DNA from 2 places in the Pseudomonas sp. S1_E05 genome. Region 2 is predicted to be linked to the other one. Evidence: predicted binding sites of a transcription regulator. Region 2 holds the regulator's gene; the other holds the start of a gene.
What was found. Region 2 encodes FliA, which starts transcription of late flagellar genes. Its sites were predicted from a motif close to CTAAAGTTTNNNNNNNNNNNGCCGNTAA; they were not measured.

Region 1 (7,507 bases), 3.1 Mb from region 2:
CGTCAATGGTCAGGTTGGTGATCTGGCCAGTGGCGTAACCGTTCTGGATCGGGATCGAACGGGCGGTATCGGCGTTGAACTGGGTGGTATTGGACATGGAAACGGTGATGCCGGCCGGGTCAGCGGCTGCGCCGTTCGGACTCCAGGTACCATTGGTCACCTTGCCCGGCACCCAGCCGGTGATTTTCAAGTCAGGGCTGACCACTGGCGGAGTACCAGGGGTGGTCACCGACACCAGCTTGCCGGAGGTGTCGAAGGCCATGGTCGAAGCCACCGGAGGGGTCGCCGGATCGGTCGGATCGGTGCCATCAGGATTGCGACCGTCGACCAAGCTATAGACTTTCCAGGTGTTGTCACCCGTCTTCACCATGTACTGATCAAGGGCGTGCTGGTTGCCCTGGGTGTCATAGATCGGTGTGCTGAACTGCTTGGTGAAGGATTCCTGCTTGCTCGGGTCGAACGGATAGGTGGTCTGGTTGATCGCCGTTGCCGTGGAGTTCAGGTTGATCGTCGACGAAATGGTGGTCGTTGTCTTCGGCGCCAGGTTCGACGTATCAATGCGCAGGTCGGTCAGAATCCCGTTGACGATCTTGCCGTTGGCATCCACGCCGTAGCCTTGCAGGCGAGCGGTGCCGCTGGAGTTGGTGACGTAACCATCCTTGTCGACCTTGAAGGTACCGGCACGGGTGTACGACAGCGAGCCGTTTTCGTTCAACACGAAGAAACCCGAACCGTTGATGCCCATGTCCAGCACGTTGCCGGTGTTGTTCACATCGCCTTGAGTAAACTGCTGGGAGACATTGGCCAAGCGTACGCCATTACCAACGACTTTAGAGCCGGAGCCCAATCTCGTCGCGGAGTACACGTCTTCGAATTCCGCACGGGACGATTTGAAACCGACGGTCGCCACGTTGGCAATGTTGTTGCCGGTGACGTCCAGTTGCTTGTTGGCTGCATAGAGACCGCTAAGGCCGATGTTAAAAGACATGCTCCACTCCTTTGTGCCGGGTTAGTCGGCTCTTACATACCAATAGTTTGGACTTTGGACAGGGCGATGCTGCCCACCCCGGCCAGATTGAGCATCAACTCACCGCCGGTCTGGCTGATGGTCACGCTGTTGACGGTGGCAGGCAGGTAGGTCACCAGCGATGTTGCCTTGCCGTCATAAGTCGCGGTGGCATCGAAGGTGTACGTGCCCGCTGCGGCCACTTCGCCCGCATCGTTCTTGCCGTCCCAGATGAAGCTGGCGTCGCCGGCCTTCTGGCTGCCCAGGTCGAGGGTGCGGACGACTTTGCCGTCGGCATTGGTGATCTTGACCTTGACCGGATCGACCGACGCCGGAACGGCGATGGTGCCGGTGAAGCTCTTGGAGGTATCGACCACGGCCTTGCTGCCCGGCGCGATGACCGAACGGCCCACCAGCGACGAAGCCTGCAACGCCTGCGACGAGCTGTAGTTGGCCGCCAGGCCGGCTACGGTGTCATTGAGCGTGGTGATGCCTTCCAGGCTGCTGAACTGCGCCAGTTGGGCAACGAACTCGCCGTTGTCCTGAGGCTCCAGCGGGTTCTGGTTTTTCAACTGCGTTACCAGCAACTGCAGGAATGCGTCCTTGCCCAGGGTCTTTTTGCCGCCCGCGGCAGCCGCCGCATCTGCCAGGCTATCGTTGTTGGTTTTGTTGCTCCTGACCGAAGAGTTGGCCAGGATGTCATTCATGCTCAGGCCGCCGGTGGAATCGCTAACACTCATCTGAGTCGCCCCTTATCACTGACCGAGGGTCAGGACCTTTTGCATCATGGTTTTGGCGGTGTTCATCATTTCAGCGTTGGTCTGGAACGAGCGACTCGCGGAAATCATGTCGGCCATTTCTTCCACCACGTTGACGTTCGGGTAGTAGACGTAACCCTTGGCGTCGGCCGCCGGATGGTTGGGTTCGTAGCGCGCTTCGAGGTTGCTCTGGTCTTCGACCACGCCGAGCACCTGCACGCCCTGGCCGGCAGCGCCCTGGTTCTGGAACAGTGAATCGCTGCCGCCACTCTGGCCGCCCTGGAACATGGTGGCGAACACCGGGTGACGCGCGCGGTAGGTCTGGTCGATGCTCGACGAGACGGTCTCGGCGTTGGCGATGTTCGACGCCACGGTGTTCAACCGGGTGGTCTGGGCGCTCATGCCGCTACCGGCAATATTGAAAACGCTGGCTAGCGACATGTTTATTCTCCACGCAGGGCTGATACCAGCCCTTTGAATTTGCTGTTGAGCAGGGTGAAACTGGCCTGGAAGTTGACCGAGTTTTCCGCGTAGTTCGATTGTTCCAGTTGAGCATCAACGGTGTTCTGGTCGATCGACGGCTGCATCGGCGTGCGATACATCAGCGACTCGTCGCCGTTGCCCAGGCCCTGCGCTTCGATATGACGGCTATTGGTCATGTTCAGGGCGAAAGTACCGTTCTTGGTCTTCTCGCTCTGCTCGGCGAGCACTTTGGAGAAGTCCAGATCCCGAGCCTTGTAGTTCGGGGTGTCGGCGTTGGCGATGTTGTTGGCCAGAACCTCTGCACGCTGGGCGCGGAAGCCCAGGGCTTGTTCGTGGATACCGAGCGCTTTATCGAAGCTGATGCTCATGTCGGGAAACCTTCGGGAGACCTGATTTTTCGTACGAAGGTTTTAGCAAGCGGCGTGCCAACTCGGCGAACCCCCGGTTTACGGGGCTTCGCGTAAAAGGGGCTGGTGCCAATGCCAGAAAAGCGGCAACCGTTTTCCGCCGCCTGCCGCTTTTCTGCCGCTTTGCGCCGAACATCCCCGCCGCTCCTGTAGGAGCGAGCATGCTCGCGATGACCGTCCAGACGACGCTGGCTGCCTGATACCCCTCGTTATCGTTGACCACCATCGCGAGCATGCTCGCTCCTACAGCGGGAGAGGACCATCGGGCATAAAAAAACGGGAGCCCTGTCAGACTCCCGTTTTTTTGTCACAAGCAATCACTTCGCCTGGTAAATGATCCCCGGGCTGCACTGGACCATCTGGTAATGATCCGGCAGACCGTTCAGCGCTTCGGAGGCGCCGAGGAACAGATAGCCACCAGGCTTGAGCGTGCTGTGAATGCGCAACAGGATGTCTTTCTTCACCTCGGCGGAGAAGTAGATCAGCACGTTGCGGCAGAACACGATGTCGAACTTGCCGAGGCTCGCGTAACTGTCCAGCAGGTTGAAAGCGCGGAATTCCACCCGACTCTTGATCGGTGCCTTGATCGCCCAGCGGCCCGGCCCTTTCGGATCGAAATAACGCTGCAGGCGTTCCGGCGACAAGCCACGGCCGATGGCCAGACTGTCGTACTCGCCGGTCTTGCAGTTGATCAGCATGGAGCCCGACAGGTCAGTCGCCACAATTTGCACGCCCGCCTTCAACTGACCGATATTGGTCCGCTCGAACTCGTCGATGGACATCGACAGCGAATAGGGCTCCTGCCCCGAGGAGCAGGCGGCCGACCAGATGCGCAGGCGCTGGCCGGGAGCCGCCTTGATCGCTTCGGGCAATACCTTGTTCTTCAAGACCTCAAACGGATAGGTGTCACGAAACCAAAGGGTTTCGTTGGTCGTCATGGCATCGACCACCATCTCGCGCAAACCGCTGCGCGGCTGGGTCTGGATGCGCTGCACCAGCTCACCCAGGGACTTGATGCCTTGCTGCTCCATCAGTTTGTTGAGACGGCTCGAGACAAGGTACTGCTTGTTTTCACCCAGCAAGATGCCACAGGCTTTTTCCAGGAACACCCGGAACTGTTCGAAATCCAAATTACCCGTAGACAATGCTGCCGCCTCTTAAATCGTGTGAACCGCCAGGGGCAGAAGGCCCCTAGCTGATATCTGCTGCTTTGATCCGGTCAACCACCCGGGATGCCAGGTCATCAGGACGGAATTTGGCAAGGAAGTCATCGGCACCGACCTTCTTGACCATCGCCTGATTGAACACACCCGACAACGAAGTATGCAGGATGATATGAAGCTTTTGCATACGCGGGTCGTTGCGGATTTCCGCCGTCAGGGTATATCCATCCATTTCCGGCATTTCGATGTCGGAAATCATCATCAGGAACTCTTCTTCCGGCTTTTTCCCATCGTCGACCAGCTTGCGCAAGTAGTCCAGCGCTTGCCGCCCGTCGTTCAACGCCACCACTTCGACACCGACCGTCTGCAGGCAACGCGTCACCTGCTTGCGTGCCACTGACGAGTCATCGACGGTCAGCACGCGCAGCGACAAGGCCTTGTGCTGGGTCTCGACGTCGACCACGCCCACGGAAATCGCTTCCGGCGTCGGCGCCACTTCCGCCAGTACCTTCTCGACGTCGATGATTTCGACTAGCTGATTGTCGACCCGAGTCACAGCCGTCAGGTAGTGATCGCGTCCGGTGCCCTTGGGCGGCGGATGAATCTCCTCCCAGTTCATGTTGACGATGCGCTCCACCGAGCGCACCAGGAAACCCTGGGTCTTGGTGTTGTACTCCGTGATGATCACGAAGGGGTTGCTTTGATCTTTCAATGCTCCGGAACCGGTTGCCATCGCCAGATCAAGAATCGGAATGGTCGCTCCCCGGATATTTGCCACACCGCACACGACAGGACTGGACTTGGGCATCACGGTCAGCGAGGGGCATTGCAGCACCTCTCGAACCTTGAACACGTTGATCCCGTAGAGCTGCTGGCCGTCGAGACGGAACAACAACAGCTCCAGGCGATTCTGCCCTACCAGTTGCGTGCGCTGGTTTACCGAATCCATTACACCAGCCATGCCCAGACTCCTACACCAACGCTAGTTGTGTTGCGACGCACATTCATCACTAAACGGCACGGCGCTTGCTTTTTAACTTTTATGAACACAGAACCGACATTTTTTCGACGCCTGACATCCACCTCCCGCAGATTGCTCTGCGCGATATCGGCCGTCTGCCTGTTCAACGCTGGCAGCCCTGCCCTTGCTGACGCAGTTACCTTGCCTGACATGCTTATCGGCGTCACCCAAGGCTTTCTTGAATTCACCGTAGAGGACTACCTGGCCACCAGTCAAACCGAAGGTCGTTACGAAATCGAGGTCAAACAGCTCGACCCGCGCCTGCGCATGCCCATGTGCGACAAGGAATTGACAGCCAGTCTGGAGAGCCCTGCCAAGCCATTGGGCCGTGTCACGGTCAAGGTTCGCTGCGAGGGCAGCTCCCCGTGGACAGTGTTCGTGCCCGCTCAAGTGCGCCTGTTTCGCGAGATAGTGACCACCGCCCGCCCCCTGCGTCGCGCCGACATTGTCGAGCCCGGTGACGTGGTCATGCGCGAGCGGGACATCGGCCAGGTTACCCAGGGCTATCTGACCACCCTGGACCAGGCGATCGGCCAGCGACTTACCCGACCAATGGTCGCTGATCAGGTGATAACCCTGGTCAATCTCGAACAGACTGAAGTCATCCGCAAAGGTGATCAGGTGGTGATTACTGCCCGTAGCGGCACGCTGAGCGTGAGGATGCCCGGCGAAGCACTATCCAACGGCGGCATGAGCGAGCAGATTCGCGTGAAAAACCTCAACTCCAAACGGGTTATCAAGGCGCAAGTGACCGCGCCTGGGCAGGTGGAAGTGGCCATGTAGCAACTCTGATCGCGAATCAGTGGCGTTGCCCTGGGCTGTTCCCTAAACTGTGGCGCATGCAGAAGACGTGCTGGCGCTTGCAGGCTCATTGATAAAATGGGTCTAAAGTTTTCACTGGGATAGCCGAGAACATGGCAAGCGTCCAAATATTCAGAGGTTTTTTACCATGGTCATCGATTTCAGCCGTTTGAACAGCACCTCGCCACTAACGGGCAATACACGTACCAACGCCGCCAAGGACACCGCCGAAACTGGCCAGTCCAAAGCGTTGAATACCCCGGCCGAACAGGCCAGCACCGTTAAAAGCGGGGAATCGGTACACCTCAGCCATGAGGCTCAACAGTTGCAACAGGTCACTGACAAGCTGCGTGATCAGCCTGCCGTCGACAAAGCCCGGGTGGCCGAGTTGAAAGCAGCGATTGCCGATGGCAGCTACAAAGTCGACAGCAACCGTGTAGCCAGCAAACTGCTCAATTTCGAAGCCCAGCGCTAGGCTCCGGTCTGCGCCAGGCTTTTGGACGCTTAAAAACCAAGGCCAGCCATGCACGATACTAATTTACTGCAACTGATCACCGACGACTTCGCTCCCGCTCAACACCTGCTGGAGTTATTGCAAACCGAGTCCCTCGCCTTGCACGGTCGCGACATGCCTCTGCTCGAAGAGATTCTGGCGCAGAAGCAGGCAATGATCATTCTGCTCGAACAGCATGGCCGCAAACGCAGTGAAATTCTCGCCAGCCTGAACCTGCCGCTCAATCGCAATGGCCTGGAGCAATTGGCCAGCCAATCGAGCATCGGCCCGCAGCTGCTGGAACAGAGCGATGTGCTGACCGATCTGTTGGCTCAATGCCAAGCGGCAAACGCCAATAATGGCCAGTCGATTCTGGTCCAGCAGGCCGCCACGGCCAACCAGCTGAAAATCCTCACCGGCGGTGAACCGCCAGCACTCTATGATGCACGCGGATCTACCGCGAAACTTGCGAAGCCGCGCCCGCTCAGTCAGGCTTGAGCCTGCAAATGATCACGCCCTATGAAGACTCGCAACATGCTGGCACTATAGTGGCCAGTTGTAGTCATATTTTGTCTGGAGATTGATGTGTCCAATGCCTTAAATGCGGAAGATTCCCCGCAGCCACCCAAGGTGCTCACCACGCCTCTGGAAATCTCCGGCAACCTGCGCCAATTGCAAGACAGCCATGATCCGCTGATCATTACTTTCCACGAACGGACCCAGCGCTTTCAGAGCTACCTGGTGAACGTCGACCGCGACAGTGGCACGATCAAACTCGACGAAATGATCCCGCGCGATGGCGAGCGTTTCCTGCTGGCCGGCGAGCCGTACAAGGTCGAAGGTTTTCATGATGGCGTGCGTATCGCTTGGGAAAGCAACGGCCAACCGACGCTCGACGAGTCCGGCGGCGAGCGCGGCTACCTTGCCCCACTGCCGGACGAAGTGGTTTACCACCAGCGCCGCAACGCCTTCCGCGCCGCCCTGAAGCTGGCGCAACTGGTTGACATCGACCTGGACGGTGAAAAGCTCAAGGCGCCGATTCGCGGCAAACTGCTGGATATTTCCGCCACCGGCTGCAAGTTGCGCTTCGATGGCGACATCACCGCCAGCCTGCAACTGGGCCAGGTCTACGACCGCTTTGCCGCCGCCCTGCCCTTCGGCAAGATGACCGCGCCGGTCGAACTGCGTTACCTGCATTTCGAAGAAAGAATCTCCACCACCTTCGCCGGCATCCGCTTTCACAACATGAGCGGGCTGGTGCAGCGTCAGGTCGAGCGCTTCGTCTATCAGTTGCAACGTGAAGCACGCCGCTTCGACAAAGACGACCTGTAAGATCAGGCGTAATAAAAACGGGCAGTCCCTTGCGGTGACTGCC
Region 2 (7,507 bases):
AAAGTTACCTTTGCCATGCAACTGATCGAGCAGTGCCTCGAACTCGTCGTCGGTGATGTCGGAGCTGTCGCCCGGCTCTTTCGCGCTCGCGCTGGCCGCAGGTGCGGCTGGCGCGGCACCGACCGCATCGGCGGCGAACTGGCCCTTGCCGTGCAACTGGTCGAGCAGCGACTCGAACTCGGCGTCGGTGATCTCATCACTGGCCACCTCGGACGTTTCGACCGCAGCGGCCACCGGCGCCTCGGCTTCGGCCTTGACGGCGTTCAGCGAGTCCAGCAACTGTTCGAATTCGTTGTCGGTGATGTCGCCTGATTCGGCTTGCGCCGCTGCTTGTGGCTCTTCAGCCACGGCTGCAACCGGCGCGGCCTCATCAGCCGATTGCGGCTCGGCCAGACGAGCCAGCGCGGCGAGCAATTCAGGCGTAGCAGCCGTAATCGGGCTACGGTCGCGAACTTCGCTGAACATGCTGTTCACCGAGTCCAGTGCTTCGAGAACCACGTCCATCAATTCCGAGTCGACGCGACGTTCACCCTTGCGCAGGATGTCAAACACGTTCTCGGCGATGTGACAGCACTCCACCAGCTCATTGAGCTGGAGGAAGCCGGCGCCCCCTTTTACAGTGTGAAAACCGCGAAAAATTGCATTGAGCAAGTCCGCATCATCAGGTCGACTTTCCAGCTCGACCAGCTGCTCGGACAGTTGCTCTAGAATCTCGCCGGCCTCAACCAGGAAATCCTGAAGGATCTCTTCATCGGCGCCGAAGCTCATTAATGGTGTGCTCCTAACAGAACAGGTCTAATAAAACCTAAAATCCAAGGCTGGATAGCAAATCGTCCACATCGTCCTGACCGGACACAACGTCTTCTCTTTTATCGGCATGAATCTGCGGACCTTCACCCTGAGAGAGATGTTTTTGTGGATCTTTTTCTGCAAGCATCGCTTCCCGGTCATGTTCGATGCCCGCAAAGCGGTCCACCTGACTGGCCATGAGCACAAGTTTGAGCAGATTGGTTTCAACGTCCGTGACCAATTGCGTCACACGCTTGATCACCTGACCGGTGAGATCCTGGTAATCCTGCGCGAGCAGAATGTCGTTGAGGTTGCTCGATACCGCCCGGTTGTCCTTGCTGCTGCGAGCCAGGAAACCGTCGACACGCCGCGCCAGTTCGCGAAACTCTTCGGCCCCGACTTCGCGGCGCATGAAACGCCCCCAGTCCGTGCTCAATGCCTGGGCTTCATCGCCAAGGCTGTTGACCAGAGGCGTTGAGCTTTCGACCAGATCCATGGTGCGGTTCGCAGCGGCCTCGGTCAGCTTGACAACATACCCCAGGCGCTCGGTGGCATCCGTGATCTGGGACACTTCCTCGGCTTGCGGCATGTGCGGATCAATCTGGAAATTGACGATCGCGCTATGCAATTCGCGGGTGAGCTTGCCCACTTCCTGATACAGGCCGCGGTCACGGGTCTGATTGAGCTCATGGATCAGTTGTACCGCGTCACCGAACTTGCCTTTTTCAAGGCTTTCGACCAATTCGACCGCGTGTTTTTTCAGGGTCGACTCGAACTCGCCCTGTGAAGATTCTTTGTGGTCCATAGCTCCCCCGTGGCGCGGTGACTCAACCGATGCGTTCGAAAATCTTCTCGATTTTTTCTTTCAACGCCTGGGCCGTGAAGGGTTTGACGACATAACCGTTTACACCGGCCTGGGCGGCTTCGATGATCTGCTCGCGCTTGGCTTCTGCAGTGACCATCAATACCGGCAGGTGCTTGAGTTTTTCGTCGGCGCGCACGTGGCGCAGCAGATCGATACCGGTCATGCCAGGCATGTTCCAGTCGGTTACCAGAAAGTCGATGCTTCCGCTGTTGAGAACCGGAATGGCGGTGATGCCATCGTCAGCCTCAACCGTGTTGGTGAACCCAAGGTCACGCAACAGGTTCTTGATGATCCGCCGCATCGTTGAAAAGTCATCAACGATGAGGATTTTCATGTTCTTGTCCAATTCGACCTCCAAGCAGTCTTAAACGCGCCCAGCACCTGGACGCGCCATTTCAATCAATTCGGCAGAGCACTCAATGACTGTCTGGAGCACAACAGATCGAGACCGGCGCGGTTCAACCCCGCACCAGCCACGTTCGCAGTGTCCCCACACTGCCTTCAGCGCGCTCGCCACTCCCCCAAACGCCCCCGCAAACGGGCCGCGCACTGGCTGTGTAACTGGCTGACCCGAGATTCGCTGACCCCCAGGACCTCACCGATTTCCTTGAGATTCAATTCTTCGTCGTAGTACAGCGCCAACACCAGTCGCTCGCGCTCCGGCAAATTGGCAATCGCGTCCGCCAGCGCCGCCTGGAAGCGTTCGTCTTCCAGATCGCGTGACGGCTCGAGATGAGCACTCGCGCCATCCTCATGCAGCCCTTCGTGTTCGCCGTCCTGCAAAAGATCGTCGAAACTGAATAACCGGCTGCCCAGGGTGTCGTTCAAAATCCCGTAATAATCATCGAGACTCAATTGGAGTTCGGCCGCAACTTCGTGATCTTTAGCGTCACGGCCGGTTTTAGCTTCAATCGAGCGAATTGCGTCGCTGACCATGCGGGTATTGCGGTGAACCGAGCGTGGCGCCCAATCCCCCTTGCGCACTTCATCAAGCATGGCGCCACGGATTCGAATGCCCGCGTACGTCTCGAAACTGGCGCCTTTGCTGGCGTCGTATTTGGTGGACACTTCCAGCAGGCCGATCATCCCGGCCTGGATCAGGTCTTCGACCTGAACACTGGCCGGCAGGCGCGCCAACAAGTGATACGCAATGCGTTTGACCAGTGGCGCGTAACGCTCGATCAGCTCGTACTGCGCGTCACGCGCCGATTTCTTGTAGAGGTTGTAACCGCTGGCGGTCATAGCACGGGTCCTGCCGTTTGTTGCACGAGGCGCTCGACGAAAAACTCCAGGTGCCCGCGCGGGTTGGCGGGCAGTGGCCAGGTATCGACCTTCTGTGCAATGGCCTTGAAAGCCAGCGAGCACTTGGAACGCGGGAAAGCTTCATAAACAGCGCGCTGCTTCTGGACGGCCTTGCGTACGCTTTCGTCGTAGGGCACCGCGCCGACGTATTGTAGGGCGACGTCAAGGAAACGATCCGTGACCTTTGTCAACTTGGCGAACAGGTTGCGCCCTTCCTGAGGGCTCTGGGCCATGTTGGCCAGGACGCGGAAACGGTTCATGCCGTAATCACGGTTGAGCAGCTTGATCAGAGCGTAAGCGTCGGTGATGGACGTTGGCTCGTCGCAGACCACCAGGAGGACTTCCTGGGCGGCGCGGACAAAACTGACTACCGAGTCACCAATACCCGCAGCGGTATCGATCACCAGCACATCGAGGTTGTCGCCGATATCGCTGAACGCCTGAATCAGGCCGGCATGCTGGGCCGGACTCAGGTGCACCATGCTCTGTGTGCCGGAGGCGGCGGGAACGATGCGGATGCCGCCGGGGCCTTGCAACAATACGTCACGCAGCTCGCAGCGGCCCTCGATCACGTCGGCCAGGGTGCGTTTGGGTGTCAGGCCCAGCAGAACGTCGACGTTCGCCAGCCCCAGATCGGCGTCCAGCAGCATGACCCGCCGGCCTAGCTCCGCTAGAGCCAGGGACAAGTTCACTGACACGTTAGTCTTGCCGACGCCACCCTTGCCGCCGGTCACCGCGATCACCTGTACGGGATGCATGCTGCCCATGTTATTTCTTTACCTTGTCTTGCATAGACGGAGGCCACATGACTGGCTGCGCGTTCGCAACTGGAACAATGCCTGGCAGACCATCGATGTAGGTACAAAAACTGTTCACCTCAGCCAACCTGCTTGGTCGGACTGTGGTAGATGTCAGCGAACATGTCAGCCATGGCTTCTTCGCTGGGTTCTTCCTGCATTTGCACGCTGACGGCGCGACTGACCAACTGATGACGGCGCGGCAAATGCAAGTCATCCGGAATACGTGGTCCATCGGTGAGGTAAGCCACCGGCAATTCATGACTGATTGCCAGGCTCAACACTTCGCCCAAACTAGCCGTTTCATCCAGTTTAGTCAGGATGCAGCCTGCCAGCCCGCAGCGCTTGTAACTATGATAAGCGGCCGTTAGAACCTGCTTCTGGCTGGTGGTTGCGAGCACCAGGTAATTTTTTGCCCGGATGCCACGACCGGCCAGGCTTTCAAGCTGCATGCGCAGCGCTGGATCGCTGGCCTGGAGGCCGGCGGTATCGATCAACACCACGCGCTTGCGCAGCAACGGATCCAGTGCCTGAACCAGGGACTGGCCCGGATCGACGTGGGTGACCGAGACGTTGAGAATGCGCCCCAGGGTCTTGAGTTGCTCCTGGGCACCGATGCGGTAGCTGTCCATGCTCACCAGGGCAATGCTCTGCGCGCCGTACTTGAGCACGTAGCGGGCCGCCAGTTTGGCCAGGGTGGTGGTCTTGCCCATGCCGGCCGGACCGACCATGGCAATCACGCCTCCTTCTTCCAGTGGCTCGACTTCCGGCGTGCTGATCATCCGCGCCAGGTGCGCCAGCAACATGCGCCAGGCCTGCCGAGGTTCCTCAACGCCAGAGATCATTTCCAGCAGGTCGCGCGACAACGGGCCGGACAAACCAATACGCTGCAGACGACGCCACAGGTTGGCCTGGGCCGGCGCATTACCCTGCAGTTGGCTCCACGCCAGCGAGCCCAGTTGTACTTCCATCAGTTCGCGCAGGCTGTTGAGCTCGAAACGCATCGAATCGAGCATCCGTGGATCGACGCCGGCCGGTGCAGCGGGCGCAGGCGCAGCTGCGGCACGGCGTGGCTCGCTGTACGTCGGCTCGATCAGCGGCTCGGCAGCGGTCAACGGCAAGCCGGCGAACAACTGGCGATTGGTCGACTTGTCGCTCTCGCCTTCGCTGCGCAGGCTCAGTTCGGCCTGAGCGGTGACGATCCGCGATTGGGTCTTGCGCAGCTCATCCTCGAGTTCCATGTTGGGAACACGCGGGGCCAGTGCCGACAGTTTGTAATCCAGGGCCGCCGTCAGCTCGACACCGCCGGCGATCCGGCGATTACCGATGATGGCGGCCTCAGCGCCCAGCTCATCACGAACCAGCTTCATGGCCTGACGCATATCGGCGGCGAAAAAACGCTTAACTTGCATAAACCACTACCTCAGCCGTTGGGCCCTACTGTCGCAACGATGGTCACTTGCTTGTTGTCCGGGATTTCCTGGTAAGCCAACACGTGTATGCCAGGAACTGCCAGCCGGCCAAATCGCGACAGCATCGCGCGGACCGGGCCAGCCACCAGCAGAATCACTGGCTGACCTTGCATTTCCTGACGCTGGGCTGCTTCGATCAACGAACGTTGCAGCTTCTCGGCCATGCTTGGCTCCAGCAGAACGCCCTCTTCCGAGCCTTGTCCTGCCTTTTGCAGACTATTGAGCAAAATCTGTTCCAACCTTGGCTCCAGCGTGATAACTGGCAGCTCGGACTCAGTCCCCACGATGCTTTGCACGATTGCGCGGGATACACCGACCCGCACGGCAGCGACCAACGCGGCGGTATCTTGACTCTTGGCGGCATTGTTCGCGATAGCTTCGGCAATGCTGCGGATGTCACGCACCGGCACATGTTCGGCCAGCAACGCCTGCAACACCTTGAGCAACTGCGACAACGACACCACGCCCGGCACCAGCTCTTCTGCCAGCTTAGGCGAGCTTTTGGCCAGCAATTGCATGAGTTGCTGCACTTCCTCGTGGCCAATCAGCTCACTGGAGTGCTTGTACAGAATCTGGTTCAAGTGGGTCGCCACTACGGTACTGGCATCGACCACGGTGTAACCAAGGGATTGCGCCTGCGCACGCTGACTGATTTCGATCCAGACAGCCTCCAGCCCGAAAGCCGGATCTTTGGCGTTGATGCCATTGAGCGAGCCGTAGACCTGCCCCGGGTTGATCGCCAGTTCGCGATCTGGATAAATCTCCGCTTCGGCCAGGATGACGCCCATCAGGGTCAGGCGGTAGGCGCTTGGCGCCAGGTCGAGGTTGTCCCGGATGTGCACTGTCGGCATGAGGAAGCCGAGGTCCTGGGAGAGCTTCTTGCGCACACCCTTGATTCGCGCGAGCAATTGGCCGCCCTGGTTGCGGTCCACCAGTGGAATCAGGCGGTAACCGACCTCCAGGCCAATCATGTCAATCGGCGTAACGTCATCCCAGCCAAGCTCCTTGGTTTCCATGGCTCGGGCTGGCGATGGCAGCAGTTCCTGCTGACGCTTGACCTCTTGCAGCGCGTGGACCTTGGCGACATTTTGCTTCTTCCAGAACAGGTACGCACCACCGGCCGCCAGGGCGGCCATGGTCAGGAAGGAGAAGTGTGGCATGCCAGGCACCAGGCCCATCACCGCCATCAAGCCCGCCGCCACCGCGAGCGCTTTGGGCGAGGCGAACATCTGGCGATTGATCTGCTTGCCCATGTCTTCCGAACCGGAAGCGCGGGTCACCATGATCGCAGCAGCTGTAGATAACAACAGTGATGGCAATTGCGCCACCAAACCGTCACCGATAGTCAGCAAGGCATAAACACGACCGGCGTCGCCAAAGGTCATGCCGTGCTGGAAGATACCGACCGCCATGCCACCAATCAGGTTGATGAACAGGATCAGCAGGCCGGCGATGGCGTCACCGCGTACGAACTTGCTGGCACCGTCCATGGAACCGTAGAACTCGGCTTCCTGAGCCACTTCAGAACGACGGGCCTTCGCCTGAGCCTGATCGATCAGGCCGGCGTTCAGATCGGCGTCGATCGCCATTTGCTTACCGGGCATCGCATCGAGGGTAAAACGTGCACTCACCTCGGAAATCCGCCCGGCGCCCTTGGTCACCACGACGAAGTTGATGATCATCAAAATGGCGAACACCACGATACCAACCACGTAGTTGCCGCCGATCACCACCTCGCCGAACGCCTGGATCACCTTGCCCGCGGCGGCGTGACCGTCCTGACCGTGAAGCATGACCACCCGGGTGGAGGCCACGTTCAGCGCCAGTCGCAACAGCGTCGCCACCAGCAGAATGGTCGGAAACACCGCAAAATCCAGCGGCCGCAAGGCGTAGACACACACCAGCAGGACCACAATCGACAAGGCAATGTTGAAGGTGAAAAACACGTCCAGCAGGAACGGCGGCACCGGCAACATCATCATCGCCAACATGACCAGCAACAACAACGGCACGCCCAGATTACCTCGACTGAGGTCGGCCATGTTCGTGCGGGCACTGTTGAGTAACTGAGAGCGATCCACCGGTTTTCCCCGTTCCTTTAAAGCAAACTTTTGACGCCTGAAGCAGGCGCACCGGGGCTACTGCAAAAAGCTGTCCAACTTTTGCAGAGGGTGGGAATAGAGCTGTTTTGCAGGAGCGGCTTCCTCGCGGATCAGACACCGTGGTGTGCCAGGCTGCCAGCGTAATCGTTGACGACCATCGCGAGCGAGCTCGCTCCTACA

Region 1: the regulator FliA is predicted to act here: its motif matches at 5,724-5,751, upstream of flgM (flagellar biosynthesis anti-sigma factor FlgM).

The regions. Positions count from the first base shown of each region.
Region 1 covers NZ_JBFRHM010000001.1:6,200,993-6,208,499, reverse strand. The annotation lists gene flgE (flagellar hook protein FlgE) at 1-988, opposite strand, end outside; gene flgD (flagellar hook assembly protein FlgD) at 1,021-1,746, opposite strand; gene flgC (flagellar basal body rod protein FlgC) at 1,762-2,205, opposite strand; gene flgB (flagellar basal body rod protein FlgB) at 2,208-2,615, opposite strand; gene AB4N33_RS28720 (hypothetical protein) at 2,596-2,889, opposite strand; gene cheR (protein-glutamate O-methyltransferase CheR) at 2,972-3,799, opposite strand; gene AB4N33_RS28710 (chemotaxis protein CheV) at 3,846-4,778, opposite strand; gene flgA (flagellar basal body P-ring formation chaperone FlgA) at 4,860-5,621, shown strand; gene flgM (flagellar biosynthesis anti-sigma factor FlgM) at 5,788-6,114, shown strand; gene AB4N33_RS28695 (flagella synthesis protein FlgN) at 6,163-6,630, shown strand; gene AB4N33_RS28690 (flagellar brake protein) at 6,718-7,464, shown strand.
Region 2 covers NZ_JBFRHM010000001.1:3,062,028-3,069,534, forward strand. The annotation lists gene AB4N33_RS14150 (chemotaxis protein CheA) at 1-768, opposite strand, end outside; gene AB4N33_RS14155 (protein phosphatase CheZ) at 806-1,594, opposite strand; gene AB4N33_RS14160 (chemotaxis response regulator CheY) at 1,617-1,988, opposite strand; gene fliA (RNA polymerase sigma factor FliA) at 2,156-2,896, opposite strand; gene fleN (flagellar synthesis regulator FleN) at 2,893-3,723, opposite strand; gene flhF (flagellar biosynthesis protein FlhF) at 3,834-5,165, opposite strand; gene flhA (flagellar biosynthesis protein FlhA) at 5,177-7,306, opposite strand.